2 regions of the Paenochrobactrum pullorum genome follow, and region 2 is predicted to be linked to the other one. Evidence: predicted binding sites of a transcription regulator. Region 2 holds the regulator's gene; the other holds the start of a gene.
The links. The regulator HrcA, encoded in region 2, represses chaperone genes, less so after heat shock. The targets are predictions, from matches to a motif close to GTTAGCACTCNCNNNNNGNGAGTGCTAAC.
Positions count from the first base shown of each region.

Region 1 (16,177 bases), 320 kb from region 2:
CAGCTGCCATTTCTTTTGCGCGCATCAGGCGGCTTTATTATGGCGCTGCCGACGAAAAAGGTGGCGGTGTTGAATATGGCGGCCGTTTTTTCACCCAACCAACATGCCATCATGCTCCAGAAACTTATTCAGGCTTTGGCGAAACAGAATCTCAAAATTTACTGAGAGCGTTTTTTAAGCAAAGACGCTAAAAACAGATAAAGCCGGACAAAACCGGCTTTTTCTATCATCGACAAACTCACGCAAATTGATTGCGCGAATTGTTAGTTCCAAGGCATATAATCGCTCCAGCTTTTGCTCTTGCTGGCAGCTTTCTTACGTGCGCGTTCTTTTTTAGCCTCATCATCACCCTGCTCACCGATTGGGGCTGTGGCTGCAGGCTGGCGATAAGCCAAAGGTGGCTCACTCAAATAACGACGTTGATCCGGCGCGCCAACCTTCTGCAAATGCAGTTCTTTCTTGGCCTCGGCCACGCGTTTTGTCGGCGGCTTGGTCAGATCATAATCATAAGAAGCTGTTGAGTTGGCAGGCACATTGGGCTTCACCGCCGGACGATAAAATGGATTATCCTGATTGGCGGTAGCCTCATCACGCAAACGCTTGCGGCGTTGCTCAGGCGATTCCGGCCATGCTGCGCCTGATTGGGTTACCTTTTCCTGAGGAGCCGGCAAATGAGCAACCTGACCGGAAGCCGGGCGCACCAATTCAGGGCGCGGCTTATAATCAATCGGATCTTTTTTGGTTGCGGTTCCCAACGGAACAATGTTGGACACATCATCAAACAACTGCGCGCCTGCGCTTTTGTCGGTGCCATAGGTTGGTGAAGAAACGCACCCCGACAGGGAGAGACCGGCGACAGCCGTTGCAAGCACCAGAATTCTTCTATCAATCGTCATAAGCGCCACTTCTTTATCCGCATCTCCAGCGGTATTGTCGCATAAAACCGGCAACTCTATGACGAAGCCGATCCGTTCTTTAAAAAAAGCTTCTACAGGAGAGAAGCAAAAGCGGCAATCATGCAATTAATCTTTTATACATGACTGCCGCCAATCTTGATATTTAGGCCAGCTTACCCAACGCTTTTAATTCGTGCAAGGCTTCTGCATCACGCGCTGAAACGTCAGGGAATTCAGAATCACTGCCAACATCATCGGTGTAACGCCATGAACGCGCGCATTTGGTGCCACTTGCTTTTTCAGGAACAACAGCCACACCCTTCACATCGCTTAAATAAAAAGCTTCGCCAATGGCCGGCTGATCCGTAATGGTCAAACCACTGGTGATGCAGATTTCGGACATATCCAGACCTTCAAGCGCCGACATCAAAGAAGCATCTGTGATATGGACAACGGGCGCTGCTTCCAATGACGAACCAATGCGCTTATCCGCACGTTCCAGTTCCAACGCGCCTGTCACAACGCGGCGCACATCGCGCACTTTGTCCCATTTCGCGGCCAGAACCGGATTATTCCATTCTGACGGAATGGTGCGGAATTGCTCCAGATGGACAGAAACCGCATCTTTGTAGCGGTCAAGCCATGCTTCTTCGGTGGTAAATGGCAGCATTGGCGCCAGCCATGTCACGATATTATCGAAGAGATGACGCACGGTCTGAAGCGCTGCTTTACGGCGCACACTTGAAGGTGCATCGCAATAAAGCGCATCTTTACGTATATCGAAATAGAAAGCCGACAATTCGATATTGGTAAAGTCGATCAGGGCACGTGTGATACGCTTGAATTCAAAGCTGTCATACCCGTTGCGAACCAGCTCATCCAGCTCACTCAAGCGATGCAGCATCAGCTTTTCAAGTTCCGGCAGATCGGCATAAGCAACCTCTTCGCCTTCATCATGCGAAAGTGTGCCAAGCATCCAACGGACAGTGTTACGCAATTTACGATAAGCATCGATATTGGTCTGGATGATGCTTTTGCCCAGACGCTGATCTTCCCAATAATCCGAAGTCATCACCCAAAGACGCAGAATATCAGCGCCTGAATCCTTGATGATGTCCTGCGGTGTTACGGTATTGCCGAGCGACTTCGACATTTTCTTGCCGTGCTCATCCATGGTGAAACCATGAGTCAAAACTGCATTATAAGGTGCGCGGCCACGGGTTCCGCAGCTTTCCAGCAATGAGGAATGGAACCAGCCACGATGCTGATCGGAACCTTCCAGATAAAGGTCGGCCGGCCATTTCATGTCCGGACGGTCTTCCAGAGTGAAAACATGGGTGCAACCACTATCAAACCAAACATCGAGAATGTCGGTGACCTGCTCCCAAGGCTCATTAGAGCGATTACCCAAGAAACGCTCACGTGCACCTTCTGCAAACCATGCATCGGCACCTTCCGCTTCAAAGGCGGCCAAAATGCGCTCATTGACCGCTTCATCCACCAGAACGGTGCCATCTTCACTGGCGAAAACGCAGATCGGCACACCCCAAGCGCGCTGACGCGAGAGAACCCAATCCGGACGGTTTTCAATCATCGAACGCAGACGGTTCTGACCGGCATTTGGCACAAAACGTGTATCATCAATCGCACCCAAAGCGCGTGAACGCAGCGTCGTACCATCACCCAGTTCTTTGTCCATATAGACAAACCACTGCGGCGTATTGCGGAAGATGATCGGCTTTTTAGAGCGCCATGAATGCGGATATGAATGCTTCATACGTCCACGGGCAAAGAGAAGATCGCGTGCGATCAGTTCTTTGATAACAGCTTCGTTGGCATCGCCCTTCTTGCCATTATCATCAATAACGCGTGCAGCACCGCCTTCGCGGTCAGGGCCAAAGCCCGGTGCATCAGATGTGTAAAAACCAGCATCATCAACAGGGAAAGGAATGGCCGGGTTGATGCCGCGTGCTTCGAGTTCACGTGCCGCATCCATCCAAGCTTCAAAGTCTTCACGACCATGGCTTGGTGCGGTATGAACGAAACCTGTACCGGCATCATCGGTGACGTGATCACCGGCTACCAGTGGCACGGTAAATTCATAACCGCCGCCGAAGCCTTTCAGCGGGTGGGATGCAGTCATGCCATCGAGCTGCTCAACCGACACATCGGCCAAACGATTGAATGTCAGTTTGGCTTTTTTGAAGCAGTCTTCAGCCAGAGTATCAGCAAAAATCAGTTTTTCACCAACTTTAGGACCAAAATCGTTCTCAGCACCTGTGACCTCATAAAGGCCGTAAGAAACTTTCGGCGAATAAGCGATGGCGCGGTTACCTGGAATTGTCCAAGGGGTGGTTGTCCAGATCACGACATAAGCGCCGTCAAGTTCTGCCACATTGGTGACAGGGAACTTAACCCAGATCATATCCGATTCAACATCATGATATTCAACTTCAGCCTCAGCCAAAGCGGTACGCTCAACAACCGACCACATCACCGGCTTGGAGCCGCGGTACAACTGACCGGTACGGGCAAATTTCAGCAATTCACCGGCAATGCGCGCTTCCGCATGGAAGTTCATTGTGGTGTATGGGTTTTCAAAGTCACCGGTGATCGCCAGACGCTTGAATTCTTCTGTTTGCGCCTTGATCCAGCCCTCAGCAAATTCGCGGCATTCTTTGCGGAATTCATTGATCGGCACTTCGTCTTTATTCTGACCCTTAGCGCGGTATTTTTCTTCAATCTTCCATTCGATCGGCAGACCGTGACAATCCCAACCCGGCACATAGTTGGAGTTGAAACCACGCATCTGGAACGAGCGGGTGATCACATCTTTCAGCGTCTTGTTCAGCGCATGACCGATATGGATATTGCCGTTAGCATAGGGAGGGCCATCATGCAGCACCCAGAGCGGGCGATCTTTGGCATCTTCACGCAGTTTTTTATAAAGATTCATCTCCTCCCAACGCGCAACCAACAGCGGCTCGCGCTGCGGCAGACTTGCGCGCATGGGAAAGTCGGTTTGTGGCAGATTGAGGGTCTTCGAATAATCGATTTTTGCCGTTGTATCGGTCATATTATATACTTCTAGCCTGTTGCGCCCGTTCATTTTTATGCGGGCAAAAGGAAAATCAAAAAACAGGGGGCCGCGTCACACAGCCGTTCATACCCGGACCTTCCCACATTTGCGCCTTCAGGCGCCGGGGAAAGCCGGGCCAATAATTCGTATATTGGTTATAATAAGTGTCCGATAACATGTCATCATGGCAATGCTTTTAGCAATGCCATGCCAAGGAATAAAGACCTCAGGACAAGAATCTTTAACCCACGTGCTGATTTTTTATCGTTTGCGATCAATCCAGCGTAAAATCAAAGCGATAAGATGCGGTTAAGCCAAAGCTGAACTGGTTGCGCTTGCCACGCTCTTCCACCAGACTTGATTTTTTTGCAGGCCCCTGCAAGTGCTCATATTCGCCATAAAGACTGGTGGTGATCTTGTCGGTTGCTTTCCAGGTAACAGCAGCGCCTGCCCCTAAAGACTTCAAACCACCACCGGGATGATATTGCGATAACCCGCTTAATCGAGCCTCTTTGGCATCAACACCGTAATAGGATTTGAAATAGTCTTTACTGGCAAAATCAATACGCGGCCCGCCGGAAACACGTATAACCGGCGTCACATCATAAAAGGCATCTGCCGCCACTTCACCGACAATGCCTTTATGGGCACGAATACCTTGTCGCAGTTCGCCACGCACACGCATCCAGTCAACCGGATAAAATTCGGCAAAGCCACCGATCTCACCACCAAATTTAACCGGATCAAGACCTTCCAGATCATCGGAGGTGCCAGAATCACGTTTGAACAACAGTTTTCCGGCAAGTCCGGCCGAAAAACTATAAGTGTCAATGAGCGCAAATTCGAAATTGTCATTTTGGGAATCGAAACGTGGCACATCGCCAGCCCGCGTTAGTGAGATCAACGGTTCGCCAAAAAGCATCCGGCTGCTTGCACCCTCATAGCGCGGTGCAAGTTCACCTAAACCGCCAATGGTCAAAGACCAGTCACCTGCCCAGAAAGGTTTTTTCTCAAGCACATTCACATCATCGGCGGCTTGTGCAGATACAGCTGCCAATAAAACCAGAATAGCTACTGCAGTTAAATATGGCTTACGCAACACACTTCCCCTCAACCACACCAACAGTACAGTGCAGCTCTCTATAGCATATTGCAATAAAGCAGTAAATTTAACTTTAAACTGTCAGTTTTACGCCGGTGTAGCGGTTAAACAGTCAACACTACCATCAAATGAAAGCTTTTGATCAAGCGCAGATAATGGTTTGACTGCCGCGAGAAGTGCGCGTGCCTCGGCTTCATCCTGACGCATTTGCGCCATCAGCGGTTCCAAACCGTCAAATTTCACTTCACCTCGTAAAAAACCGAAGAAAGAAACAGTGGCCAATTCGCCATAAAGATCGCCGGAGAAGTCGAACAGGAAGGTCTCCAACAATGGTACACCATTGTCGGTGACAGTCGGACGGCGACCATAGCTGGCCACACCATTATAGAGTGAGCCATCCGCACGACGGAAACGCACAGCATAAATGCCATGTTTCAGATGAGTCTGTTCCGGCAAATGCATATTGGCGGTGGGGAAACCAAGCTCGCGGCCAAGTTTGCGGCCATGCACCACTTCGGCGCGCACCTGATAACGGTGACCAAGCAGCCCTGCAGCCTGAACTACATCACCGTCGCACAAGAAATCCCGGATACGGCTTGAGGATATCTGCGTCGAACCTTCATCACAAAAAGCATCGACTAATGTAACACTGAAACCGGCTTGCTGACCGGCCCGCACCAAAAATTCCGGTGTGCCACGGCGTGCTTTACCGAAGTGGAAATCGTAGCCGATCACCACACCACTGGCGGCAAAGTTTTCAACCAAGATTGTCTCGACAAATTCTTCAGCACTCAACGCTGAAAATTCAGCCGTGAAAGGTTGCTCGATCACTGCATCAAAGCCAAGTATTTCCAAGAGATATGATTTTTCGCGTGACGGCGTCAGGCGATCAACAGGCTCATCCGGTTTGAAGAAAGAGCGCGGATGCGGCTCGAATGTCAGGGCGATGCATGGCCGCCCTTCATTTGCTGCCTGTTCCAGTGCCTGTTGCAGCACAGCCTGATGTCCACGATGCACACCATCGAAATTACCGATCGCCACTACAGCATGGCGCAAATGTATGGGCAGATTATCGGTGGTATTAAGACGCTGAAATGGCTGTTTGGACATAAAATTGCTCTGTGCGTTTTATTTCAGTGCGATTAAACGAGATGCTTAATCGTCGCAACCGGCTGATGGCCATGCTTGTTCAAAAACACTTTCAGTTTTTCAACATTCATGGTTTCCGCATCAATATAATCAGCCGCATGAATACCGCCGGAAATATAAAGTACATCAACACCAAATTGTGCCGCACCCTTTACATCAGTCAAGATACCATCGCCAATAGCCAAGATGCGCGATTTTTCGACGCTCCGGCCAAGCAATTTCTCCGCAGCCTTTAATGCGGCCGCATAAATCGGATGATGCGGCTTGCCGGCAACTTGTGTACGCCCGCCCATCAAACCATAATCACGTGCCAAAGCACCTGCACACCAAATCATGCGGTTGCCGCGTTCCACGATCAAATCAGGGTTGGCACAAATAAACGGAAGATTACGGGCGCGGAAACGCTCCAGCATTTCGGTGTAATCTTCAGGTGTCTCCACCTCGTCATCAAACAAGCCGGTGCAGACAACGCCAGCGGCTTCAAACTCTTCCACCAATTCCACATCCAGACCATCAAAGATCGCATATTCATGATCGGCGCCGATATAGAAAACTTTGCGCGGACCTTCTGCGATCAGATCACGGGTCACATCACCCGAAGTCACAACCGCATCATAAGCATCATCAGGCACACCCAATGTGCCGAGCTGCGCCACGACGCCCGGAAAAGGACGCGGAGAATTGGTGACCAAAACAACCTTTACGCCTTTGGCGCGCGCGCGCTGCAAAGCTTTGCAGGCCAGCGGAAAAGCTTGCTCACCATTATGCACCACGCCCCACACATCGCAAAACAGCACATCATAATCATTGGTGAGATCATCCAGACGCTCAGGGAATTTCATGCCAATCCTCATTTAACAAGACGCAGGGATCATAAAAAGATCCAAGATTGATGAGCCATCATTGTTGATTGAAAATATGCCGGAGTTTATTTTTCCGCAAACCTGCACCAACAATAAGCAAATATTTTTATACTTGCTCCTCTAACCCATGCTCACGCTCATGTCACGCCTGCATACAAAGACAAGGCTTATCTATGCCGATAAATGACAAAAAAATGCAGGTTCTGATAAAATAGCATTTTTTTCAAACATCACTTTTCATAAAGCTGACATGTTTGCAGGGCTTGATAATGGAGTCTGATTTAATATGCCTCAACTAAAGGATAGAGAAAATTGCATTAATCTGCACGCATGGCGGATTTTGCAAAAAGACAAAAAATTGCATTTCTTTCTTAATCATAAATGCTTCGAGGCCTTGACATTAAAACAGGTCATTTCTATCTAATTAGCAGGTTAGCACTCATGACCATAGAGTGCTAATAACCGTGGATCACGAGATCCATGGAGGGGTTCAACATTATTTTTTTAAGGGTTTAGATCATGGCTGAGACCAATTTCCGCCCACTTCACGATCGCGTCGTTGTCCGTCGTGTTGAGTCGGAAGCAAAAACCGCTGGCGGCATCATCATTCCTGATTCCGCAAAAGAAAAGCCATCAGAAGGCGTTGTTGTCTCTGTAGGCTCCGGCACACGTGATGAAGCCGGCAAGCTGGTTGCACTGGACGTTAAAGCTGGTGACAAAGTTCTGTTCGGCAAGTGGTCCGGCACAGAAGTCAAGATCGGCGGCGAAGACCTGCTGATTATGAAAGAATCCGACATTCTGGGTATCCTCGGCTAATTCATTCATGCGGTGCATTGTTTATGCACCCGATGAAGGCCGGAAATATATCCGGCAGCTAAGATATTCGATTTAACCACCAATCTGACCGGGACAATTCCCAGGAGATATAAAATGGCTGCTAAAGAAGTAAAATTCGGTCGTTCAGCGCGCGAAAAAATGCTGCGCGGCGTCGACATCCTTGCAGATGCTGTAAAAGTAACGCTCGGCCCTAAAGGTCGTAACGTTGTTATCGACAAGTCTTTCGGTGCTCCACGCATCACTAAAGACGGTGTATCGGTTGCTAAAGAAATAGAACTTGAAGACAAGTTTGAAAATATGGGCGCACAGATGCTGCGCGAAGTAGCTTCGAAAACCAATGACACAGCTGGTGACGGTACAACAACCGCTACCGTTCTGGGTCAGGCCATCGTTCAGGAAGGCGCAAAAGCTGTTGCTGCCGGTATGAACCCGATGGATCTGAAGCGCGGTATTGATCTGGCAGTTACCGAAGTTGTTGCCAACCTTATCGGCAAAGCCAAGAAGATCAACACGTCTGAAGAAGTTGCTCAGGTTGGCACCATCTCAGCCAATGGTGAAGTTTCAATCGGCCAGATGATTGCTGATGCGATGCAGAAAGTCGGCAACGAAGGCGTTATCACTGTTGAAGAAGCCAAGACTGCTGAAACAGAGCTCGAAGTCGTTGAAGGTATGCAGTTCGACCGCGGTTACCTGTCACCATATTTCGTAACCAACCCTGAAAAGATGGTTGCTGATCTGGAAGATGCCTACATCCTTTTGCATGAAAAGAAGCTTTCCAACCTGCAGGCACTTCTGCCGGTTCTCGAAGCTGTTGTTCAGACCTCCAAGCCACTCGTCATCATCGCTGAAGACGTAGAAGGCGAAGCACTGGCAACTTTGGTTGTTAACAAACTGCGCGGCGGCCTGAAAATTGCTGCTGTTAAGGCTCCAGGCTTTGGTGATCGTCGTAAGGCAATGCTTGAAGATATCGCTATCCTCACCGGTGGTCAGGTTATCTCCGAAGACCTCGGCATCAAGCTGGAATCTGTCACGCTCGACATGCTCGGCCGTGCGAAGAAAGTTGCAATCAGCAAAGAAACCACCACAGTCGTTGACGGTGCAGGTGCAAAAGCTGAAATCGAAGCCCGCGTTGGCCAGATCAAGCAGCAGATCGAAGAAACCACTTCCGACTACGACCGTGAAAAACTGCAGGAACGTCTTGCTAAGCTTGCTGGCGGCGTTGCAGTTATCCGTGTTGGCGGTGCCACAGAAGTTGAAGTGAAAGAACGCAAAGACCGCGTTGACGATGCTCTGAACGCAACCCGTGCGGCTGTTGAAGAAGGTATCGTTGCTGGTGGTGGTACTGCACTTCTGCGCGCTTCTGCAAACATCACTGTAAAAGGCATCAATTCTGATCAGGAAGCTGGTATCAACATCGTTCGTCGCGCTTTGCAGGCTCCTGCTCGTCAGATCACCACAAACGCCGGTGAAGAAGCATCCGTTATCGTTGGTAAAATCCTCGAAAATGCTTCTGAAACCTTTGGTTACAACACTGCAACCAACGAATATGGTGATCTGATCAAAGCTGGTGTTGTTGATCCGGTTAAGGTTGTTCGTACCGCTCTTCAGAACGCAGCTTCTATCGCTGGCCTGATGATCACCACCGAAGCTATGATTGCTGAACTGCCGAAGAAAGACAGCGGCATGCCAGCAATGCCAGGTGGCGGCATGGGTGGCATGGGCGGCATGGACTTCTAAGAAGTCCATAAAGCACGCCCATGAACTAAAAATCCTGCACCGCTTGGCGGTGCGGGTGGCGGCATGGACTTCTAAGAAGTCTTCCCGAGCATTTCATAGCACAGGCGCTCGCGCCTGTGCGGTAATGATAATGCGGCCAATAAATAGAAAAGCCTCTGAGGAATCAGGGGCTTTTTTTATGTCTATGATTCTAAAATGAATTTTTGAACTTGCTGATAAACCACCACGCAAAGTTGCTAAAAAGATTTCAATACGCGTTTCATGATCAGTTGTTAACTCTCACGTTACTATGAATAATAGCTTCCTCAAAGAAAATCAGAAACTTTACGCATTCCCAAAGAGTTGCAATTGCACAGATTTATAAAACATGCTCAATCTTTTGAGTGAGATATGTACATATATGAATTTCCCACCCCCCCACTTTTATGGGAAGTTCAGTCTCACATTGGAAAGACGGGCCTTAAGTGCCTGTCTTTCCTTTTTTTTCAATAAATCTAACGCATCAAAACCTTATTCAGCCGCTTGTGCTAATTCAGGATTATGCACTGAATCATATTGCAAACGAGCGTTTTTAACCCGCTGCTCATTGGCAATCGCCCATGCGCTCAATGCCCGCACCGGTACGAGCAAATCACGCCCCAAATCAGTCAGCTGATATTCCACCTTCGCAGGTACACCCGGATAAACGGTGCGCAGCACAAAACCATCACGCTCTAATGAGCGAAGCGTCGTGGTCAGCATTTTTTGGGATATGCCCGTTACCGTGCGTTTAAGCTCATTAAAGCGCATTGGTCCATTGCCGAGATAGCTCACGACGAGCACTGTCCATTTGTCGCCAACGCGTGATAAAATCTCCGTTACGGCGTGACAGGCAGGCGTGGCTTTAAATAATTCAGGTTTCAAAAAAGTGCCTCCTTGCCGTGATATATAGGTTACTTATATAGAGTAAGTATCTGATAGTTACCAGTAGTAATCTGCTGTCTCAAACCGTCAGACTGATACCAATTTCCCATTTAACGCATTGAAGATTGAAGTCACAATCAAACTCCTTCCGCAATGCAAGGCATCGACAAAGAGGTTTTAAATGAGCAAGCTTAAAGTCGCCGTTATTATTGGCAGTACCCGAACCGAACGTTTTGCACCAACACCTGCAAAATGGATTGCAGAAATTGCTGAAAAACGTCCTGATCTCGAAGTCGAAGTCATTGACGTTGCAGATTATCCAATGGGTTTTTATGGCGATCCGGCAACCACAGAAGCGCAGAATCAGGCAGCAGAAAACTGGAAGACCAAACTGCGTTCATTTGATGCCTATGTGCTCACTGTTGCCGAATACAACCACGCACCAACCGGTGTTTTGAAAAACGCCATCGATCACGGCGACTGGATCAAAAAGCCAATGGGCTTTGTCGGTTACGGCGGTGTCGGTGGCGCGCGCGCTGTTGAACATTTGCGTCAGATCGCGGTTGAAATGACCTCCATGTCTGTAAAAACCGGCGTTCATATCTTGTTTCCGGAATATCTCGCCGTTGTAAAAGGCGAAAAAACACTCAACGAATTTGCCCACCTCAATGATGCAGCAAACACCATGCTGGATCAGCTGGAATGGTGGGGTTCAGCTCTTAAAGACGCCCGCCAAAAGTAATATCTAAATAAAATATAATAAAGCAAGCCGGATAAAGTACTTCAATTTGCAGTGAACCGGCTTGCTCTTCACATTTTCTACCTTATGTTCATGATATGAGTCTGAAGGAGAGAATGCATGCGCAAAGAACACCCTATCAGCACAGCCCCGCAAGACGGTACCAAGATTTTGGTGCAGTGGATGGATGAAGACGACCAGATCAACGAGTCGGTCGCACAATTTCGCGCTTTGGATAAGCTTAAACTGAGCGGCGGAGACTGGGATGAAAATGACACCGGCTGGTGGATTTTCACCGACAGCAAAACCCAGAAAAAAATCGAACCGGTTTTATGGATTATCGAGGATGAGGATGAACAAGAGGCCTGATCCCAAGCGGCTTTCTGATACTCTTTCTCCGCCTGTCCATCTTGGTTTTAAATTCTCATGCGATGAAACCGGCGCATGTAGACAATCCCATCTGATCTTTCCCATCTGATCTTTGATGAAAAACGGAGTTCCGGAATGACTGCTACCCGCGTTGAAACCGATAGTTTTGGTCCGATTGAAGTTGCTCGGGATCGATATTGGGGCGCACAAACCGAACGCTCATTGCATAATTTCAAAATTGGCGGCGAGCGCCTGCCCTTTCCCCTCATCCACGCGCTCGGCATTGTCAAACAGGCTGCCGCCGAAACCAATATGGAGCTTGGCAAACTTGATCCGGTGTTAGGTCGTGTCATCACCATCGCCGCTGCCGAAGTCGTCAATGGTGATTTTGATGACCATTTTCCGCTCGTTGTCTGGCAAACTGGTTCCGGCACCCAATCCAATATGAATGCCAATGAAGTGATTTCCAACCGTGCCATCGAACTGATGGGCGGCGAGATGGGTAGCAAAAAACCGGTGCACCCTAACGATCACGTCAATATGAGCCAGTCTTCGAATGATACATTCCCGACTGCCATTCACATTGCAACAGCGATGGAAACGGTCAACAAGCTGCTGCCTTCGCTTGCCTATCTGACCAAGCATATCAAAGACAAAGAAAACGCCTTTGCAGAGATCATCAAGATCGGGCGTACCCATACGCAGGATGCAACACCCGTTACTCTGGGTCAGGAATTTTCCGGCTATCGTGCAGCACTTGAATATGCCGAACACCGCATCAAACAGAGCCTTGAAGATGTGATGTTGTTGGCACAAGGCGGCACTGCGGTTGGTACCGGTCTCAATGCGCCGGAAGGTTTTGACACCGGTTTTGCCGATGCTGTCTCAACTATTACCGGATTGAGCTTCAAAACCGCACCTAATAAATTCGAAGCGCTCGCCAGCCACGGCGCTATTGTGCAATTTCACGGTGCGCTCAATGCATTGGCGGCTGATCTGTTCAAAATTGCCAATGATATCCGTTTTCTTGGTTCCGGCCCCCGCTCCGGTCTTGGCGAATTAAAATTGCCGGAAAATGAGCCGGGTTCGTCCATCATGCCGGGCAAAGTCAACCCGACACAAGCGGAAGCCCTGACCATGGTTGCCACCCAAATTTTCGGCAATAATACCACCGTCACCATTGCCGCCAGTCAGGGGCATTTCGAGCTCAATGTTTATAAGCCTGTGATTGTTTTCAATGTCTTGCAATCAATTCGCCTGCTCACCGATGCCATGCGCTCGTTTGCCGACAATTGTGTAGCAGGTATTGAAGCCGATGAAGCTCGCATTCAGGCACTGCTTGAACAATCATTAATGCTGGTCACAGCGCTTGCTCCGGCAATCGGTTATGACAATGCAGCCAAAATTGCTAAAACTGCCCATGTCAACGGCACAACGCTGCGACAAGAAGCATTGAAAAGCGGCCATGTTTCTGAAAGCGATTATAATCGTTTAGTGCGTCCTGAAGATATGCTGTCGCCAACATCAAAAAAATGAGATAATTTGCATATGCAGCGCGGATTTCAACTTTAAACCGCGCTGTGTCGTTCACCAAATGGATACAATCAGTCGACCAAGCACTGACTTTTATGGACAGCATACAAGGTGTATTGAATCTGTAATTACAAACGGAGATACCTATGTCATTCCAAAGTGAAACTGCAAATTCCAATCTCAACAGCCTAGCTGTTCTTATCGGCCGTATTTTTATTTCCATCCTGTTTATTCTTGCCGGTTGGGGCAAACTCACCGCAATCACCGGTACAGCAGGTTATTTCGGTTCTTTAGGTTTGCCAATGCCAACTGTCACTGCAGTTCTGGTTGGCTTGATTGAGTTTCTTGGCGGACTTGCCATTCTGGTTGGCTTCCAGACCCGCATCGCTGCCATCATCGTTGCACTCTTTACCATCGGAACAATTCTGGTGGCTCATATGGATTTTTCCAATGGCCTCAATGTCATGATGGCACAAAAAAATCTGGCAATCGCTGGCGGTCTTCTCGCACTTGCAGCCTATGGAGCAGGCAGCTATTCCGTTGATGCCAAACTGCGCTAAACTAAAAATATTATTTCATTCTAAAAAGCCGTGCCTTAACAGCACGGCTTTTTAGCATTTACTTATATAAAAAATAGAATTATTTTAAAGATTATTAATAGCGCATTGGGCCGATTAATTTTATTTCATACTCAGCTTTTCACCCATCGGCTTATGCCTGTTTTTATTTTTTTAAATACCCATACCGCCTTCAGGGCACAGTTTTTAATTTATTTAATAAGAGATTATTATGGCTCTTTCACCGGCTTCACAGGGTCAGTTCAATGCTGGTTCCCCAACTCATGAAAATTACACTTCGGCGCTTTCCAGTTTAGCGGCGTTGTTCTTTTTATTCGGATTCATCACCTGTCTGAATGATATTCTGATACCGCATTTAAAAGGCGTTTTTCAGCTCAATTATACGCAGACAATGCTGATCCAATTTTGTTATTTCGGCGCTTATTTCATCGTATCCGTACCCGCCAGCACCTTAATAAGCCGTATTTCTTACAAATGGGGCATTGTAGTTGGCTTGCTGATGGCTGCCATCGGTTGTGTCTTGTTCATTCCCGCAGCCTCCTACCATGTCTATGAGCTCTTTTTAGGCGCACTCTTTGTGCTGGCTTCCGGTGTCACTATTTTACAGGTTGCAGCCAACCCTTATATTACCATTTTGGGAACAGCAGAGACGGCTGCCAGCCGCTTAACTTTAACACAAGCCTTCAACTCGCTCGGTACGACCATCGCACCATTTTTCGGCTCTTATCTGATTTTGTCTGCTGCCGTATCGGATGCAGAAACTGCCGCATCCGCCGATAGTGTGCGCTTTCCGTATCTATTGCTCAGCCTTGCATTAATGCTTCTCGCCATCGTTTTTGCGGTGCTGAAACTGCCTGACGTACGCCGCAAAATTGAAGTGCAACATGTCGATGAAGGGTCGGCATGGCATTATCCTCATCTGCTCTTGGGCACAATCGGTATTTTTCTTTATGTCGGTGCCGAAGTCAGCATTGGCAGCTTTTTGGTCAATTTTCTGGCACTGCCGGATATTGCAAATCTGCCTGAAACAAATGCTGCCCATTATGTCTCATTTTATTGGGGCGGCGCGATGCTTGGCCGTTTTATCGGTTCAGCTGTCATGCGCTATGCCGATAGCCGCAAAGTGCTTGCCTTCAATGCTTTCATGGCGATTACACTTCTACTGGTCACCGTGCTGACCAATGGCTCAGTTGCCATGTGGGCGGTTTTATCGATTGGATTATTCAACTCAATCATGTTCCCGACCATTTTCAGCCTTGCCGTTTATGGTTTGGGTAAACATACCAGCCAAGCATCCGGCGTTTTATGTATTGCTATTGTGGGCGGCGCAATTGTACCCCTCATGCAAGGCGTACTAGCCGATTATCTCGGTGTGCATCTCGCCTTTATCATGCCTATTGTCTGCTATCTTTATATTGCTTATTACGGCTTGATCGGCAGCAGGCCTGCATAAACAAAAAGCCGGTCATAACTGACCGGCTTTTTGTTTTATATGAATAAATCAGCCAATATTGGCCAAGCTCAGGCGAATACGCGCAATCACATCCTGAACACGTGGATGATCAATATTGCGACGCGCAGCCACCAGACAGGCTTGTGATCGCAAAATAACGCCATCTTCCAGCACTTTGAGCTTATTCGCACGCAAAGTGGAGCCGGTCGAGGTAATATCGACAATCATATCAGCCGAACCTGCCGCAGGCGCACCTTCGGTGGCACCCAAGCTTTCCACAATACGATAAACCTGAATGCCGTGTTTTTGCGAAAAAAACTGCTGGGTCAAACGCCAATATTTGGTGGCAATACGCAGACGACGTCCATGACGCTGGCGAAAATCCGCAGCCACATCATCAAGGTCAGCCATGGTGGTCACATCGCGCCACACTTCCGGCAGCGCCACCACCACATCCGCATGACCAAAGCCCAGCGGTACTTCAATGCTCACCCGTTCATCAGCATGTGCCAAAGTTTCGCGGATCAGGTCTTCACCGGTCACACCAAGATCAACCGCACCATAGCCAAGTTCACGTGCGATTTCGGAAGCCGACAAAAACAAAATGTCGAGATCATCCACACCTTCAACGCGCGCACGATAGCTGCGGTCATCGGTCGGCAAAATGACCTTGAAACCGGCGGCACCGAGAATTTCCAATGATTTTTCTTTTAACCGCCCCTTGGACGGCAATGCTAAAACCACACTCATAACGGCTCTCCGGCAAGTTTGCGCAACCGGTCAAGCCAGATAGAAAACCCAACACCCGGAATTGGTTCACTGGCACCCAGCATGGTCAGCAAACGGTCATAACGACCGCCACCGACAATCACCTGCTCTTCGCCATCTGCCGTATGGCGGATTTCGTAAACAAGGCCGGTGTAATAATCAAGCGGACGA
Region 1 covers NZ_JBHEEH010000001.1:808,468-824,644, reverse strand. Annotated here, with positions in the region: gene JNC77_RS03830 (nucleoside deaminase) at 1-191, shown strand, start outside; gene JNC77_RS03825 (hypothetical protein) at 264-896, opposite strand; gene ileS (isoleucine--tRNA ligase) at 1,060-3,972, opposite strand; gene JNC77_RS03815 (MipA/OmpV family protein) at 4,250-5,074, opposite strand; gene JNC77_RS03810 (bifunctional riboflavin kinase/FAD synthetase) at 5,165-6,187, opposite strand; gene JNC77_RS03805 (TIGR01459 family HAD-type hydrolase) at 6,220-7,068, opposite strand; gene JNC77_RS03800 (co-chaperone GroES) at 7,609-7,905, shown strand; gene groL (chaperonin GroEL) at 8,020-9,663, shown strand; gene JNC77_RS03790 (winged helix-turn-helix transcriptional regulator) at 10,174-10,566, opposite strand; gene JNC77_RS03785 (NADPH-dependent FMN reductase) at 10,748-11,308, shown strand; gene JNC77_RS03780 (hypothetical protein) at 11,426-11,674, shown strand; gene fumC (class II fumarate hydratase) at 11,810-13,210, shown strand; gene JNC77_RS03770 (DoxX family protein) at 13,354-13,767, shown strand; gene JNC77_RS03765 (sugar MFS transporter) at 13,997-15,238, shown strand; gene hisG (ATP phosphoribosyltransferase) at 15,287-15,988, opposite strand; gene JNC77_RS03755 (ATP phosphoribosyltransferase regulatory subunit) at 15,985-16,177, opposite strand, start outside.
Region 1: a site for HrcA is predicted at 7,521-7,549, ahead of JNC77_RS03800 (co-chaperone GroES). Genes of this name have one in related genera too.

Region 2 (16,177 bases):
CGTAAAAAATCAGCCAGAACAGGTTCAGGCTTATCAGCAACCACACGGATATGTGCCTTCGTCTGATGCAATAGTCTGATTTTATTCAGCGCTTCTTCACCATTGCCAATCACCAGCACCGGCTTGTCAGCCACGCGGAAAAAAACCGGAAAATCAGCCAGAAGAAAAACAGATCGAGACCCAGACCGAGACATTGCACCGCCCTTTCAAAAGATAGCAATAGTATCTCTTGAAGGCACTCACTTGATAAGAAATGCGCTTGCGCGACGGGCTGGCAAATAGCAATTGCTTTTCTGCGCTTGCACAAGCTTGAGGTTTTTAATTCCCGAATTATCGACTGATGAAAAAGGCTGGATAATGCCGTGGCACACGCCATGGGCGCACGATGATCAAATCAAACCGCAAGGAAAGCTGCGCATAATCAGGCTGTCGTGCCAGCCATAAATCGGCCGCGGCTTCTATGCGGCGCATGGATTGCATATCCACCGCATCCATCGCCGATGCAGTTTCTGCCCGCGCCTTCACCTCAACAATCAGCACCAGATTGCCGCGGCGTGCAATCAGGTCAATCTCGCCAAGTTTGGTGCGATAACGACGCTCGACAATGGCATAGCCTTTGAGCATCAGGATAAGACTTGCCAGAAATTCGGCACGGTGACCTAAGGAAAATGCTTTTCTGCGCTTTTCCTTGAGTTTATTCATTCGCCGCTCTTAAGCGCAATCAGCCGCTGATAAAGATCAGATTTTTTCGCCCCCGTCATACGGGCAGCTTCCGCAGCAGCTTTGGAGGCAGGCATTTCTTGCGCCAAAGACAACAGCAATTTGTCCATATCTTCGGCACTGGTCACCACAGCCTGTTCTTCGGGTGGCGCCACCAGTAAAACCACCTCGCCGCGAATACGGTCTTCACCGTCATAGGTTTCAGACAATTCACGCAAAGGAGCCGTGACAACCGTTTCATAGGCTTTGGTCAGCTCACGGCACAAAGCGCCTTCGCGGGTTTCACCAAACACATGCACCATATCGCTCAAAGCGGCTGCGGCACGGTTAGGTGATTCAAAGAAAATCAGCGTGGTATCAATGGCTTTCAGTGCCTCTAACCGCGCACGTCGCTGGCCTTGTTTCGGCGGTAAAAACCCGCAAAACATGAATGTGTCGGTCGGCAGGCCTGTGGCGGTCAAAGCTGCCAGAACAGCGGAAGCACCCGGCACTGGAACCACTTTAATACCTGCGCTACGCGCTTCACCCACCAAGCGAAAGCCTGGATCAGAGACCAGCGGTGTACCGGCATCAGAGACAAGTGCAACACTTTTGCCCTCTAAAAGAGCCGCAATCAGCTTTGGCCCAGCTTCACTAGCATTATGTTCATGATAAGGTATGGGGCGGCGGGTAACACCAAAACGATCAAGCAGCACGCGTGTAACACGGGTATCTTCGCAAGCCAGAATATCGGCACCGGCAATGGTTTCCACCCCACGCAGGGTCATGTCACCTAAATTGCCGATGGGGGTCGAGACAATATAAAGCGCAGGCTCCAATGGGCGTGCCCGTTGCGGAACACCACCAATGACATAATCGCGCGATTTAACTTCGTCTTGCACCAGAAAAAACCTTAAAAAATCCACCAATTATGTGGATAGCATTATAAAGACAGATCAGCCACCACTGCATCCAGCAATAATGATCCGGCAGGCGTGGCACGAATGAAATCATCATTCATGCGTTCAAGTGCTCCCTGCTCGATCAAGCGGTTCAAGCGATCTGCATTAATGGCATGTCCGCTCAAACGCTGATAGCGGCGCAAATCAATGCCTTCACGCAGACGCAAGCCCATCATCAGAAACTCGTCGCCTTGCTGATTACCGTTGAGATGTTCCTGCTCGACAATACCGTGGCCGGTCTTCTCAACGCGCTCCAGCCAAGTTTCCGGATGTTTTTCCGTGATCGTCACCGTACGCGTACCATTTTCAATGAAGCGACCATGCGCCCCCGGTCCCACACCGACATATTGGCCATAGCGCCAATAAACCAGATTATGCTGCGACTCACGCCCCGGCACTGCATGGTTGGAAACTTCATAAGCAGGCAAACCATGCTCCGCAGTCACCCGTTGCGTTTCTTCATAAAGGGCTGCGGCATGATCCGGCTCCGGTGTCACCAGTTTGCCAGCCTTCCAAAGATTATAAAACTGCGTGCCTTCTTCAATTGTCAGCTGATAAAGCGACAAATGATCGGCAGCGAGCGCAATCGCTTGCTTCAATTCTTCGCGCCACTCTTCAATGGTCTGGTCAGGGCGGGCATAGATCAGATCGAATGAGAGACGCGGGAAAATCTCGCGCGCCAGACCGATGGCCACTTTTGCTTCATCGACCGAGTGCAAACGACCAAGACGGCGCAGATCACGATCATTGAGTGCCTGCACACCGAGCGACACACGATTGACACCGGCCGCACGATAGCCGCGAAAACGATCGGCTTCCACACTGGTCGGATTGGCTTCCAAGCTCACTTCAATATTATCGGCAACCGACCAGCGCTTGGCGATACCATCCAATAGCGAGGCAACTGTTGCTGGCTGCATCAAAGACGGTGTGCCGCCGCCCAAAAAGATGCTGGTAACCCTGCGCGGCCCTGTGCGCTCACGCAGAGTTTCCATTTCACGATTAAAGGCAGCTGCAAAACGTTCCTGATCCACCGGCTGATGCCGCACATGACTGTTAAAGTCACAATATGGGCATTTGGCCATGCAAAACGGCCAATGCAGATAAATGCCGAAAGCATTTTCCCCATCAATGGTTGCAATCGGGTGCTGTGAAGCCAGCGCGGTGTTCAGTTCCAAATTCTTAAACGCCTATTCTTAATTATCTCAATCAATGCCCGGCAAGTCAAATATCTAACACATCTTTGGCAAAGAGCTGGAAGGCACGGGCGCGATGTGAAAGCGCATGTTTATCACCCGGTTTCCAGCCATGTTTTTCCTGTGCGGTCATTTCGCCAAAGGTCTTGTCATAACCATCCGGCAAAAAGACAGGATCAAAACCGAAGCCCAGTTCACCACGCGGCGGCCAAACCAGCTGACCTTCCACTTCGCCGCGATAATATTCAGCCGAGCCATCAGGCTTTGCCAGACAAATCACCGACACGAAACGACCTTTACGCTCATGCGGTTCGGTAGCGCCCTTGGCCTGTAAAGCATCTTCAACCTTGCCCATCGCCATGGCAAAATCACGGCTGCCATCCGGCAATTCTGCCCAATTGGCGGTGTAAACGCCCGGGTTTCCATCAAGTGCATCAACAACAAGGCCTGAATCATCAGATAAAGCCGGCAATCCTGTGACGCTGGCCGCAGCATAGGCTTTGATATAGGCGTTTTCTTCAAATGTGGTGCCGGTTTCATCAGGCTCCGGCAAGCCAAGCTGACCGGCAGACTGTGTTTCAAAACCGAACGGCCCCAACAGGTCATCAAATTCGCGCAGCTTTCCTGCATTATGCGAGGCGACAATCAGTTTGGTTTCTTCAAGTTTCTTCATAATTTCAGCACCACATTCAAATTTTTATGGATCAGAAGATCAGGCAACGGCCATTTTCTGTAAGCTAACCAGACGGTTTACACCGGTTTTGGCCAAAGCCATCAGCTTGGCAAACTCTTCTTCAGAGAATGGCACACCTTCGGCGGTGCCCTGAATTTCAACAATGCCGCCAGTGCCGGTCATAACAAAATTGGCATCGGTCTGAGCGGCTGAATCTTCCGGATAATCCAGATCGAGAACCGGAGTACCTTCGTAAATGCCGCAGGAAATAGCTGCAACATGGTCTTTCAGCACCTTGTCGAGCTTGACCATCTGACGGCTTTCCATCCAGCGCAGGCAATCATGCAGCGCAACCCAACCACCGGTAATGGCAGCGGTACGGGTGCCGCCATCAGCCTGAATGACATCGCAGTCAACAGTGATCTGAAACTCGCCCAAAGCCTGCATATCGACAACCGCACGCAATGAGCGGCCGATCAAACGCTGGATTTCTTGCGTACGGCCACCCTGCTTGCCGGCTGCTGCCTCGCGGCGCATACGGTCGCCGGTGGAGCGCGGCAGCATGCCATATTCGGCAGTGACCCAACCTTTACCGGTATTGCGCATCCAGCCCGGCACTTTTTCTTCCAAGCTTGCCGTGCACAGCACATGCGTATCGCCAAATTTGACGAGGCAAGAGCCTTCAGCATGTTTGGAAATAGCACGCTCGAAAGAAACAGCCCGCATTTCATCGGCTGCACGTTTGGATGGACGCATAAGATTTAACCCCGATTCATATAAGAAGGTTTTGCTTTTAAGCCGCAATCACACAAATAGAAAGGTATTTCGCTGTTGCTTTGATATGATAGCACTTTACACAACTGTTTTAACAGTTTCACTCAAAGTCTTTGACCTTGGCACTTGCCACCTTATATTTAAGGGGCAACATCATATGAAACACAAGGTTTAGGCGGGGCGATGATCCAGTCACCAGCACATGACGTTCTCAGTTCGCTTGACCAGCGTTCGCGCGATATTTTTCGCCGGATTGTTGAAAGCTATCTGAATGATGGTGATCCGGTGGGTTCCCGCAATCTGGCGCGCATTCTGCCGCAGGCCTTATCGCCCGCCACCATCCGCAATGTGATGAGCGATCTGGAACATCTGGGGCTGATTTATTCGCCCCATATTTCGGCAGGCCGTATGCCCACACAAATCGGCTTGCGTTTCTTTGTCGATGCGTTTTTGGAAATCGGCGACCTGCCCCCTGATGAACGCTCCAGCATTGAAGCGCAGGTGCGTGCTGCCGGACAAACCCATTCGGTAGAAAATATTCTGACAGAGGCCAGCCAAGTGCTTTCCGGCCTTTCAAGAGGTGCCGGATTGGTGCTTGCCACCAAGGCCGAAGGTGCGCTCAAACATATTGAATTTGTGCGCCTTGAACCAACACGCGCTTTGGCCGTGCTTGTCATGAAAAATGGTGATGTGGAAAATCGCGTGCTGGAACTGCCACCCGGTGTCAGCACGTCTCAACTCATTGAAGCCTCTAATTTTCTCAACGCGCATATTCATGGCCGCACACTTTCTGAAGCGCGCACGGAATTGGAAAAGCTTAAAAACGAAACCCGCGAAGCGCTCGACAGCCTGTCGCAAAGTCTTGTCGCGCAAGGTCTTGCCATCTGGGGCGGCAGCGGCTCAGATCAGCCAGCCCGTCTCATTGTGCGCGGGCGCTCCAACCTGCTCGAAAATATCAGCGCACAGGAAGACATCGAACGGCTGCGCCATCTCTTTGACGACCTTGAAACCAAAGACGGCATGATCCAATTGCTTGATCTGGCCGAAGCCGGATCAGGGGTACGGATTTTCATCGGTTCGGAAAATAAACTTTTTTCGCTCTCCGGTTCATCACTGGTTGTCGCGCCTTATCGTGACGCAGAACAGCGCGTGGTCGGCGCGCTTGGCGTCATTGGCCCGACACGGCTTAATTATGCCCGTATCGTGCCAATGGTGGATTATACCGCGCAAATTGTCTCAAGATTGCTGCGATAACCATAGCGATAACCATCTGGGCATTGCAATTATAACTGTCAGAATGCACAAGGTATGCACATTAAGCCTTGATTTTCCTGCGCTGACACTCGATATCCGCCACAAACACTTATTCAAGACGGAAGAACATCATGACTGAAGAAAAGAAAAACCCTGAAACAGCCGATCTTGACAAGCGCGACCTGAATAATCCCCGTGACCGGGATGCGCTGAAAAAAGCGGCTGATGATTTTTTGAAGTCCCGCAAGGCGGAAGCAATGGAAGAAGTTGCCGAAGAAGAGGAAAGCAATCCTTTCGCGCATCTGGTTGACGAAAATGCCGCGCTGAAAGATCAGTTGCTGCGTCTGGCAGCCGATATGGAAAATCTGCGCAAGCGCACTTTACGTGATGTGGCCGATGCCAAAACCTATGCGGTTACCAATTTTGCCCGCGATATGCTAAGCGTATCCGACAATCTTCGCCGTGCGCTTGATGCCATTCCGGCAGAATCGCTGGTTGAAGACAGCGGCCTGAAGGGCTTGGCCGACGGCGTTGACCTCACCGAACGCTCCATGTTGCAGGCGCTTGAACGCCATGGTGTCACCAAGCTTGATCCGGAAGGCCAGAAATTCGATCCGAATTTCCATCAGGCAATGTTTGAAGTGCCAAACCCGGATGTGCCAAACAACACCGTGGTGCAGGTGGTTCAGACCGGTTACGCCATTGGCGACCGTGTGCTGCGTCCGGCTCTCGTTGGCGTTTCCAAAGGTGGCGCAGCACGCGCACCGGAAGCAGACGACCAAACCAAAGACGCTTAAATCTTATAAAATTCCACATTTTAATCACAATATTACAAGTAAGGGCGCAAAAATCATTTGCGCCCTTACGCAGTCTCAATAACACTCCCTGATAAGAGGGGCGTTGCGGGGAGCGTCGTTGTGACGATACTGACTTTCTTAAATTATGCCGGCGTTTTCGTATTTGCGGCGACCGGCGCTTTAGCTGCATCCAGACGTCAATTGGATATTGTCGGCTTTATTTTTCTTGCCAATGTCACCGGTATCGGTGGGGGTACCATCCGCGATCTTATCCTTGGCGATGATCCGGTTTTCTGGGTAAGAGAGCCGCTTTATCTGGTCACCGGCACAGCCGCAGCAATTCTCGTTTATTTTACCGCGCATTTGGTGGAATCGCGTTATCGCGTGTTGTTATGGCTCGATGCTTTGGGGCTGGCTTTTTATAGTGCCATGGGTGCTGCTAAAGGGCTTGATCTCGGCTCCGATCCGTTGGTGGCAATTGTAACCGGTATTTTTACCGCAACCCTTGGCGGTGTTTTGCGTGATATTATCGCCGGTGAACCATCGGTTCTGCTCAAACGCGAGATTTATGTGACAGCTGCTCTGGCAGGCGCATGTGTTTATGTGGCAATGCATCTGGCACAGATCGATACAATGATTGCTGTTATATGCGGCAGTCTTGCAGCTTTTATTGTGCGTGGCGGCGCTTTGATATGGGGCTGGAAATTGCCGGTCTACAAGCCGCAACCAGGGCGCACCGAAGCCGAGCTCAAACGTGATGGCTTTATCCGCAAAGATTAAGTAACATAAGATACATAAAAAAACGGCTGATGTTACTAAATAAACATCAGCCGTTTTTTGCATTCAAGAAATGTTAAAGCAATCCGGCATTTTTGGCAGCGCCCGAAAGGCTCCCCTGTGCACGTGGCCCAACCTGCTGCACAATAATACCGGCAGCAAGAGCGCCAAGCCGCGCACTTTCTTCCAGTGAACGGCCATTGGTGTAACCAAAAAGGAATCCGGCTGCAAACAGATCACCGGCACCGGTTGAATCCACCAATTCGGAAATCTCGATTGCCGGAACGACAATCCGCTCGTCCTTTTTGACCACGACCGCACCTTTTTCGGAGCGTGTGACAATGCCAAGTTTGCAATCATTGGAAAGCGCCAGCAAAGCTGTGTCGAAACTATCGGTCTGATAAAGTGATTTTGCCTCTTCTTCATTGGCAAAAACAATATCCACCGTGCCTGTGCGCATCAGTTCCAGAAACTCATCACGATAGCGGTCAACGCAGAACGGATCAGACAAAGTCATCGCCATTTCGTGGCCGTGATCATGCGCCACTTTTGCAGCCAGTCGAATGGCTTCTTTGGCACGTGGAGGATCCCACAAATAACCTTCAAAATAAGTGACTTTTGCATCAGCCACTTTGGAGGCCTCAATATCTTCAGGCCCCAATTCCACGCAGGCGCCCAGATAAGTGTTCATCGAACGCTCGCCATCCGGTGTCACAAAAATCATGCAACGCGCGGTCGGGATTTTGTTTTCTAACGGACGTGTGTCAAAGGCCACGCCTTGGGAACGGATATCATGAGCAAAGACGCTGCCCAGACTATCATTGGCCACTTTGCCGAAATAAGCGGCCCTACCGCCCAGATTGGCGATACCGGCGGCGGTATTGCCGGCGCTACCGCCGGACATTTCCACAGCTGGCCCCATACGGTCATATAAAAGTTCCGCACGTGAACCATCAATGAGGTTCATCGCGCCTTTGATAATGCCATTGGTAACCAGAAACTCATCATCAGAACGCGCAATAATATCAACGATTGCGTTACCGATACAAAGAACGTCATATGTAGCCATGAGATAAACCAAGAGGCTCCCGTTGTTATGTATCAAGCAGTTTCCTGCGGTGATTTTATGCGATGATTTAGCCTTTTGGCTCGATAATAGCTACCCTGCAAAGATCAATCACCTGAATTATCTGTGAGCAGTGCCCTATAAATCGTCTCTTGTAGGACTAAAGTAGCGCACCTATCTAAAAGCCGCACCATACCGCGATTCAGGAGTTTACATGGTTCTGCAAGCTGCATACACCGCATTACAAAGGCTGTTCAGTGCAGAATATCGCTCTGTTTTCTGGAAAGTTTTAGGCCTGACAATTTTACTATTGATGGGCGCGTGGGCAGCAATCAGGCAGATATTTTTCTCATTAGCATGGCCATGGCTTGAAACTCTGCTGCCTGGCCTGCCTGAATGGACAGGTTGGCTGGGGCTGGTAACAGCAATCATTGCAGGCATGGGGCTGGCACTGGTGCTGGCACTTCTTATTGCTCCGGTCACAGCCTTGATTGCCGGTCTTTTTCTCGATGACGTGGCCGAAATCGTTGAACGTGAAGATTATCCCGATGAACCTGTCGGCACCGAACTGCCGATCAGGCGCGCCATCATCGTGTCGCTCAAATTTCTGTGCATCGTCATTGCGGGCAACATTCTGGCATTGCTGTTATTACTGGTGCCGGGCGTCAATATCATTGCCTTTTTCATCATCAACGGCTATTTGCTCGGGCGTGAATTTTTCGAATTTGCCGCCATGCGCTATCATCCAGAGCAAGAAGCCAAAGCTTTGCGTGCTCGTTATGGCGGCACCATATTTTTAGCCGGCCTCATCATTGCAGGCTTTCTGGCCATACCGCTTTTAAGCCTGCTGACACCGCTTTTTGCCGCCACCATGATGGTGCATCTGCACAAAACGATCATGAAACAGGAAAAAAAACTTATCCCAGCTTTTCAGGGATAGTTGTCAATGGTGCGGGTATCGAATTGGTTTTCGAAGCCGATTTGCAGATATCCGCAATCACACATAACCCGCATTCGGGTTTACGTGCCTTGCAGGTATAGCGCCCGAACAAGATCAGCCAATGATGGGCATGCTGCATAAATTCCGCCGGAATGATGCGTACCAAAATTGCTTCCACCGCATCCGGTGTTTTAGCCGGTGCCAGTCCGATACGATTGCCGATGCGCAAAATATGCGTATCCACCGCCATGGTCGGCTGGCCAAAAGACATATTCAGCACCACATTGGCAGTTTTACGCCCCACCCCCGGAAGCTTCACCAAATCATCACGATTATCCGGCACTTCGCCGCCATAATCGCGGATCAAAGCTTCACAAAGCAAAATGACATTCTTGGCCTTGTTGCGCCACAGACCGATGGTTTTGATATATTCACCCACCGTTTCTTCACCAAGTGCCAGCATTTTTTGTGGGCTATCGGCAATGGCAAACAAAGCACGCGTTGCTTTATTGACGCCAGCATCGGTTGCCTGCGCCGATAAAACCACCGCCACCAGCAATGTAAACACATTCACATGTTCCAATTCACCCTTTGGTTCGGGGCGCTGAATGCTGAAACGACGAAAAATTTCGTATATTTCATCACGCGTATAGAGCGACCCCGCCAAACGGCGCGGTTTGTGCTTTGGCGCAGTTGTGACATCTGTAGCGGATAATTTTACTTTAGTCTGTTCCATATCCACTCTATAATCTTTAACATGGTGACATAACAGTCGTAAGCTTGCCGCAGCCCGAAACAGGTTATCATGGTTGATTATCATCCCGACGGTGCCCAGCCTGACCATTATGACAGGCCGATTTTCCAAGCGCTTCTCCAGCCTTATCGCTCGCTTGGGCGCAAAGGGTTTATCATTTTGATGTCTGCACTGATTGCCTGCTGGCTTTTAGTGAGCTTTATCTTTTTCTCGCTTGGCGCGTGGCCGATCTTTGGTTTTTTCGGCCTTGATATTGCGCTGATTTACTGGGCATTTCGCGTCAATTATCGCGCGGCACAAGCACGTGAGGAAATTTCCGTTTCTAAATCGGAACTCCATATCCGCCAGATAGCTGCATCAGGCCACATTCAAAACCACAGTTTCAATCCGTTCTGGACAAAATTTCATGTCGACCGCCGCCCCGATATCGGCATCACTGCCATGAATATTGAGAGCCGTGGCCGGATTTTAAAAATCGGCAGTTTTCTGAATGCCGATGACCGGGAAAGTTTTGCCAATGCTTTTTCATCGGCGTTGCGTGAAGCAAAAAGCAACTGATTATTAGTTTAATTATAATTTCAAACAAACAGCTGTTTGCCCGCCTCTTGAAGTCAGCACAAGCAAAAGCCATATTATAAAACATGATGAAGATGCCGGATTCGGGTCTTTACAATACACTACGGTCGCTTTGATAAGGACTGACACATGACACGGTTAACACCATTTTCGAGCCCTTTGCTGCTCGGTTTCGACACGATGGAAAAAACGCTAGAACGTTTGACCAAATCCGGTGAAGGCTATCCGCCTTATAATATCGAGCGTTTACGCCATGAAAGCGGCTCCGAGCGTTTGCGTATTTCATTAGCGGTTGCCGGTTTCTCTTGCGAAGATCTGGAAGTCACCACAGAGGACAACCAATTGGTTATTCGTGGCCGCCAGACGGATGATACAGAGCGTGAATTTTTACATCGCGGCATCGCAGCCCGCCAGTTCCAGCGCATGTTTGTGCTGGCAGACGGAATGCGGGTGATCGGCTGCGAATTGAAAAATGGCTTATTGTCTATTGATCTCGACAGACCCGAGCCTGAGCGCCTGATCAAACGCATCAGTATTGACGTCAAGGAATAAGAGACTAGAGCGTGTAGCGTTTAATTGTAGCCACTGCGCTTGCTCTCAATTCTTTTAATTATCGCATGTTCGCGGAAGCTCAAATGAATCCATTTGAACGCGACATGCTCTAGGTTCAATGGCGGGGCTTATAAAAAGTCCGCTAGCTGGAGGTAATGAGTATGAACCATCCAAAACCAATTTTAACCGAGACAGAATTTGCTAATCTTGGCGCCGGTGAAATCGGCTATGTGCGTAAAATGCGCTCGGATGATCTGAGCCGCAATTTCCCGTCTCTGCCCCCGCTTGCACCCAATATGGAGTTTTGGGCTTTGTTTGGCGCCAGCGGTGAGCCGATCATTCTGTCCGATATACGCGCCAATGCACTCGCAGGCGCATGGGATCACGAACTGCGCACAGTTATGTTGCAATAGTCAGACGATACAAAGATAGCCAATTTAAAAAGGCTGCGTCGCCAAACACGACGCAGCCTTTGTTATTTCAATAATTTAAGCAGCATTCGACGCCGGATGCGTCGTTAAAAATGAATATAAAATCTGCACATCATGGGTGCCACGCAGTTTTGCAACCACATCGGCATCACGCAGCAATCTTGCAATACGCGAGAGTGCTTTGAGATGATCTGCACCGGCATTTTCCGGTGCGAGCAGCAAAAAGACGAGATCAACGGGCTGATCGTCCAATGCTTCAAAATCAACCGGTGTTTCGAGACGGGCAAATACGCCGGCAATTTTTGAAATACCTGTCAGCTTTCCATGTGGAATGGCAATACCATTACCCACACCGGTAGAGCCAAGGCGCTCACGCTGCAGAATCGTTTCAAAAATTTCTCTCTCGGGGAGACCGGTCAGTTCAGCAGCCTTTTCAGACAAAATCTGCAAAAGCTGTTTTTTGGAGCTGGCCTTCAACGCAGGGATAATTGCCCCCGGCTGAATCAGATCGCTGAGATCCATTCTCTCCATTCCTTCTTCAAGCGGGCTTCCTGGCCCAGAAGAGATACGTACAGCCTTTAAAACAGGCTGCACGCAACTCCACGATTGAATCAGGCTTCCGGCATAGTCTGGCGGGTAACCGTTGACGGATCAACCCAGCCGATATTGCCGTCAGCCCGACGGTAAACAATGTTAACTTCGTCATTGCCCGCATTGCGGAAAACCAGCACCGGATGTTCGGTGAGATCCAGCTCCACAACTGCAGAGGCAACACTCATAGTCCTCAAGGTAACCGAAGATTCCGCGACAATTGTCGGTGCGTAATCTTCGGGCAGCTCTTCTTCTTCCTCAAGAAGCGGAGCCATAACACGATAAGCGATATCAGCATAGCCTGTGTTTGTAGCAGTCTGCCGTGATTTAAGACGTCGCTTATAGCGTCTTAAACGTGTTTCTATTTTTTCCGCCGCAATATCAAAAGCCAGTTGCGGATCTTGCGCTTCCCCCGTGCTTTGCAAAGTTGCACCACTATCCAGATGCAGCATGCAATCAGCAGCATAACGCGAGCCGGACTTCGTTACAGTAACTTGCCCTGCAAAACCATGTTCAAAATATTTACTGACGGTTTCTGTTACCCGATCATTAATGCGGGTCCGGAACGCATCGCCTACGTCCATGTGTTTACCCGATACACGCAGAGTCATATAGCAATACCTCATATGTGTTCATCTTACGACTCAATCTAATCACATGGAATGCAAAGCGCCAAGCGATCAGATGTTAAACTTTACACAAATATGAACTATTTGATCCTGTTCGTTGATTTGAGCTCACAAAAACAAAAACGCGACTTAAATACTCTGACCGGACAAAGCAATTATTTCATAATAAAACTGCTTACAAAATCCGTCTTTTACAAAACAATCAACAATGTTTCACTAAAGCAGAACTATTGGATGATTGTTTTTACTTAACCATGAATCAATATCCTATGATGCCGTTAACGACTTTATTTTTCAACTGGTTTATTCTTGCGACATTCCAGTTGCAGCCAAGCGGGTTATTTATGAATGCTGGGCGCACATGTCAACCTGCATCATTTCATCTCAGACTACAATGTAATAATTATTGAACGAAAATAATTGCCGAACGTCTCTGAAAAGGGATGCGAAGGGTCTGATTTTACAACAAAAACGGGCCGGACATAGCCGACCCGATCAAAATTCGAACAAATCACTTTAAAGAGTAAACTGGTCACCCAGATAAAGACGGCGCACATCGGGATTAGACACAATCTCATCCGGCTTGCCATGGGTCAGCACCTGACCGGCATGGATAATATAAGCCCGATCAATCAGCCCGAGCGTTTCCCGCACATTATGATCCGTGATCAGCACACCAATGCCGCGGCTGGTCAAATGACGTACCAATTGCTGAATGTCGGCAACAGCAATCGGGTCAACTCCGGCAAAAGGCTCGTCGAGCAGCATGAAGTTGGGTCGTGATGCAAGTGCGCGTGCAATTTCAAGGCGTCTGCGCTCACCACCCGACAATGCAATAGCCGGCGCTTTGCGCAAATGCGAAATATGAAACTCTTCCAGCAAAGCATCCAGCTCAAAGGCTCGTTTTTTACGGTCTTTTTCAACCACTTCCAAAACGGCTTTGATGTTGTTTTCCACAGAAAGTCCACGGAAAATCGAGGCCTCCTGCGGCAGATAACCAATGCCAAGGCGCGAACGACGGTACATCGGCATGGATGTCACATCAAAACCATTGATCTCGATCGTGCCATTATCCACCGGCACCAGCCCTGTCACCATATAAAAACAGGTGGTTTTACCGGCGCCATTCGGGCCTAAAATACCAACTGCCTCACCGGCACGTACACCAAAAGAAACGCCGTTTACAACCTGACGGCCATTATAGCTTTTGGTCAGCCCACGCGCGACAAGCGTATTGTTCAGATCACCGCGCCGTTCATTCAACGAAAAATCGTCGTGCTCCATATGGTCACGCGCGCTATCGTCGGTTGATGCAGATTTCTGTTTTTGCTCAGGTGAAAAAAATGCCACGTAAACCCCTGTAGCTTAGCGTCTGTTAGCGGGCGCACCGCCATCTTCGGATTTAGGCGACATAATAATGGAAACACGTCCCTTTTTTGCGCCCTGACATGCTTCCAAAAACGCTTTGCCGGTATCCATATGGGCAATCATCTTGCAGCCGGTAGCGACATTGTCACCGTCAGTCAGCACAACTTTTTTGCCTTCCAAAACCATCTGCTGGGTTTTGGCATTATAAACACCGCTATCGCCGGTCGCGACCTGCGGGCCGGATTTCAGATAAACTTTCTCGCTCACTTCCAGACGATCAATACCGGAAGAAGAAAGACCGGCGGCACCTTGCTGGGCACCAGCCTCGGACTTATCACCATCTTTATTATAATGAACGGTCATTTTGCCGGCGCGCAATGTAGTTTCACCCTGAACAACAGAAACATTGCCAATAAAAATGGCGATGCCTTCTTTATCACGCATTTCAAGGCGGTCGGCATCAATTTTAACCGGCTCTTTGCCATTGGAAAGATTAAGACTGCCGAAAGGCACCTGCTCGGTTTGTGCAGAAACACTCAACGGTGACATACTCAAAGCCAAGCCCAGGCCTAAGGCGGCAAATGTCTTGCTGCGCGCGAAGCGAACTGCGCTTTGTTTCATTTCAACGCATTTTGCGCGCATAATCTGATCCCCTGAATCGTACAACCGTAAAGCGTATAATGAATAAATTCATAACAAACATTAAAGTTTTAATATAGACTAAAGCTACACACATCAATGCGAAGCATAAAATCGCAGCCATAATGCAAGCGGTATGAGAACACACTGTGGCTTGATGCCACTTTCTTTGAGGATTTGATACAGTCCGTTGAGAAAACGCGCTCTGAAAGAGCAGAGAATCAACCGTCAAAAAATCTTAATCGACACTTTCAGGCGCAACGATGGTCAGATGCACCTCATCTTCAAAAACCACCACATCACCGCTGGACTGCACCTGCATTTTATTGGCCTGAATATGGGTTGTACCACTTTGAATATCGACCGGATTGTCGGTCATGATCTGCCCCGTGGCAATGTTCACATCCGCTGAACGCATTTTAGCAGTCAGGCCATCGGTAGTGGTCACCACAAAGTCGCCAATCAGTTTCATACGACCATTCACGTTATCGTAAACGCCGTTTTTAGCATTGATCGTGGCTTGACTTTGCGCACCTACAGGTAATTTGGCACTAATACCTTCCAAAGTGATGATGCCTTCATTTTTAACATCCTGTATCGCTTTGGTTGCCGTTAAATTATAGGGACGGTTTTCTTTGGTAAACCCATTGAGATTGGGATTGGCCATCACCAGTTTTCCGTCTTCCAGACCATCACCCAAATTGACTTTAACGGTAGATGCGGGCGTTGCCAAAAATGTAAACCAGCTAAAAACAGCGCCAACAAGCACAGCTGCAATCGGCAAGCCGATTTTCAAAATTTTAACACGGGTGGAGTGACGCTGTGCTGCCTGAAACACCGAAACAGCTTTCTCGCTCGCGCCAAAACGCATGCCGCGCCGCGCATTCGCGTCAGCAACATGATCAGCATATAGAACACCGCTATTTTCGTTTACAGACAAAAGACTATTCCAACACTCATAAATCCGGCCAAAGTCAACCGTCCGACGCATATACTTGCCGGACTGCTTGCCGAATTCTCATAATATTCATTTCAATGTGGTTTATTTGGGGTACAAACCGGCCTATCACAAGGTCACATACAACTATAAAGATAAATTCCCGTAAAAAAGATAGATTAAAACGCAACGACGCGATAATCTGCCGCAAGATTTTAAAGCAGGAATGTTGAAAACATAAAAAGGTTCACATGACTCAGACCGCCGATGCCATGATCGACAGACGTCGTATCAGACGCAAACTCACCTTCTGGCGTGGTGCATTTTTAATTGTTCTTGCACTGGCTTTGATTGCAATTGCAACCACACAATCCAGTAATTTTATCGGCCTCAACACGCCGCATATTGCCAAAGTGCGCATTGAAGGTACGATCACCCAAAATGAAGAACTGCTGAAGCGGCTGGAGCTGATCGCAAAAAATGACGCGGTCAAAGGTCTGATCGTCATTGTTGATTCACCAGGCGGCACCACGGTCGGCGGCGAAACTATTTTCAATGCCAT
Region 2 covers NZ_JBHEEH010000001.1:484,460-500,636, reverse strand. Annotated here, with positions in the region: gene cysG (siroheme synthase CysG) at 1-194, opposite strand, end outside; gene JNC77_RS02405 (YraN family protein) at 331-702, opposite strand; gene rsmI (16S rRNA (cytidine(1402)-2'-O)-methyltransferase) at 699-1,601, opposite strand; gene hemW (radical SAM family heme chaperone HemW) at 1,643-2,746, opposite strand; gene rdgB (RdgB/HAM1 family non-canonical purine NTP pyrophosphatase) at 2,886-3,530, opposite strand; gene rph (ribonuclease PH) at 3,570-4,286, opposite strand; gene hrcA (heat-inducible transcriptional repressor HrcA) at 4,488-5,558, shown strand; gene grpE (nucleotide exchange factor GrpE) at 5,690-6,355, shown strand; gene JNC77_RS02370 (trimeric intracellular cation channel family protein) at 6,476-7,135, shown strand; gene JNC77_RS02365 (adenosine kinase) at 7,209-8,201, opposite strand; gene JNC77_RS02360 (sulfate transporter family protein) at 8,413-9,138, shown strand; gene nth (endonuclease III) at 9,116-9,874, opposite strand; gene JNC77_RS02350 (DUF2244 domain-containing protein) at 9,944-10,450, shown strand; gene JNC77_RS02345 (Hsp20 family protein) at 10,598-11,020, shown strand; gene JNC77_RS02340 (BQ00720 family protein) at 11,182-11,433, shown strand; gene ptsN (PTS IIA-like nitrogen regulatory protein PtsN) at 11,509-11,973, opposite strand; gene hpf (ribosome hibernation-promoting factor, HPF/YfiA family) at 12,063-12,653, opposite strand; gene lptB (LPS export ABC transporter ATP-binding protein) at 13,188-13,955, opposite strand; gene JNC77_RS02320 (LptA/OstA family protein) at 14,037-14,660, opposite strand; gene lptC (LPS export ABC transporter periplasmic protein LptC) at 14,917-15,669, opposite strand; gene sppA (signal peptide peptidase SppA) at 15,867-16,177, shown strand, end outside.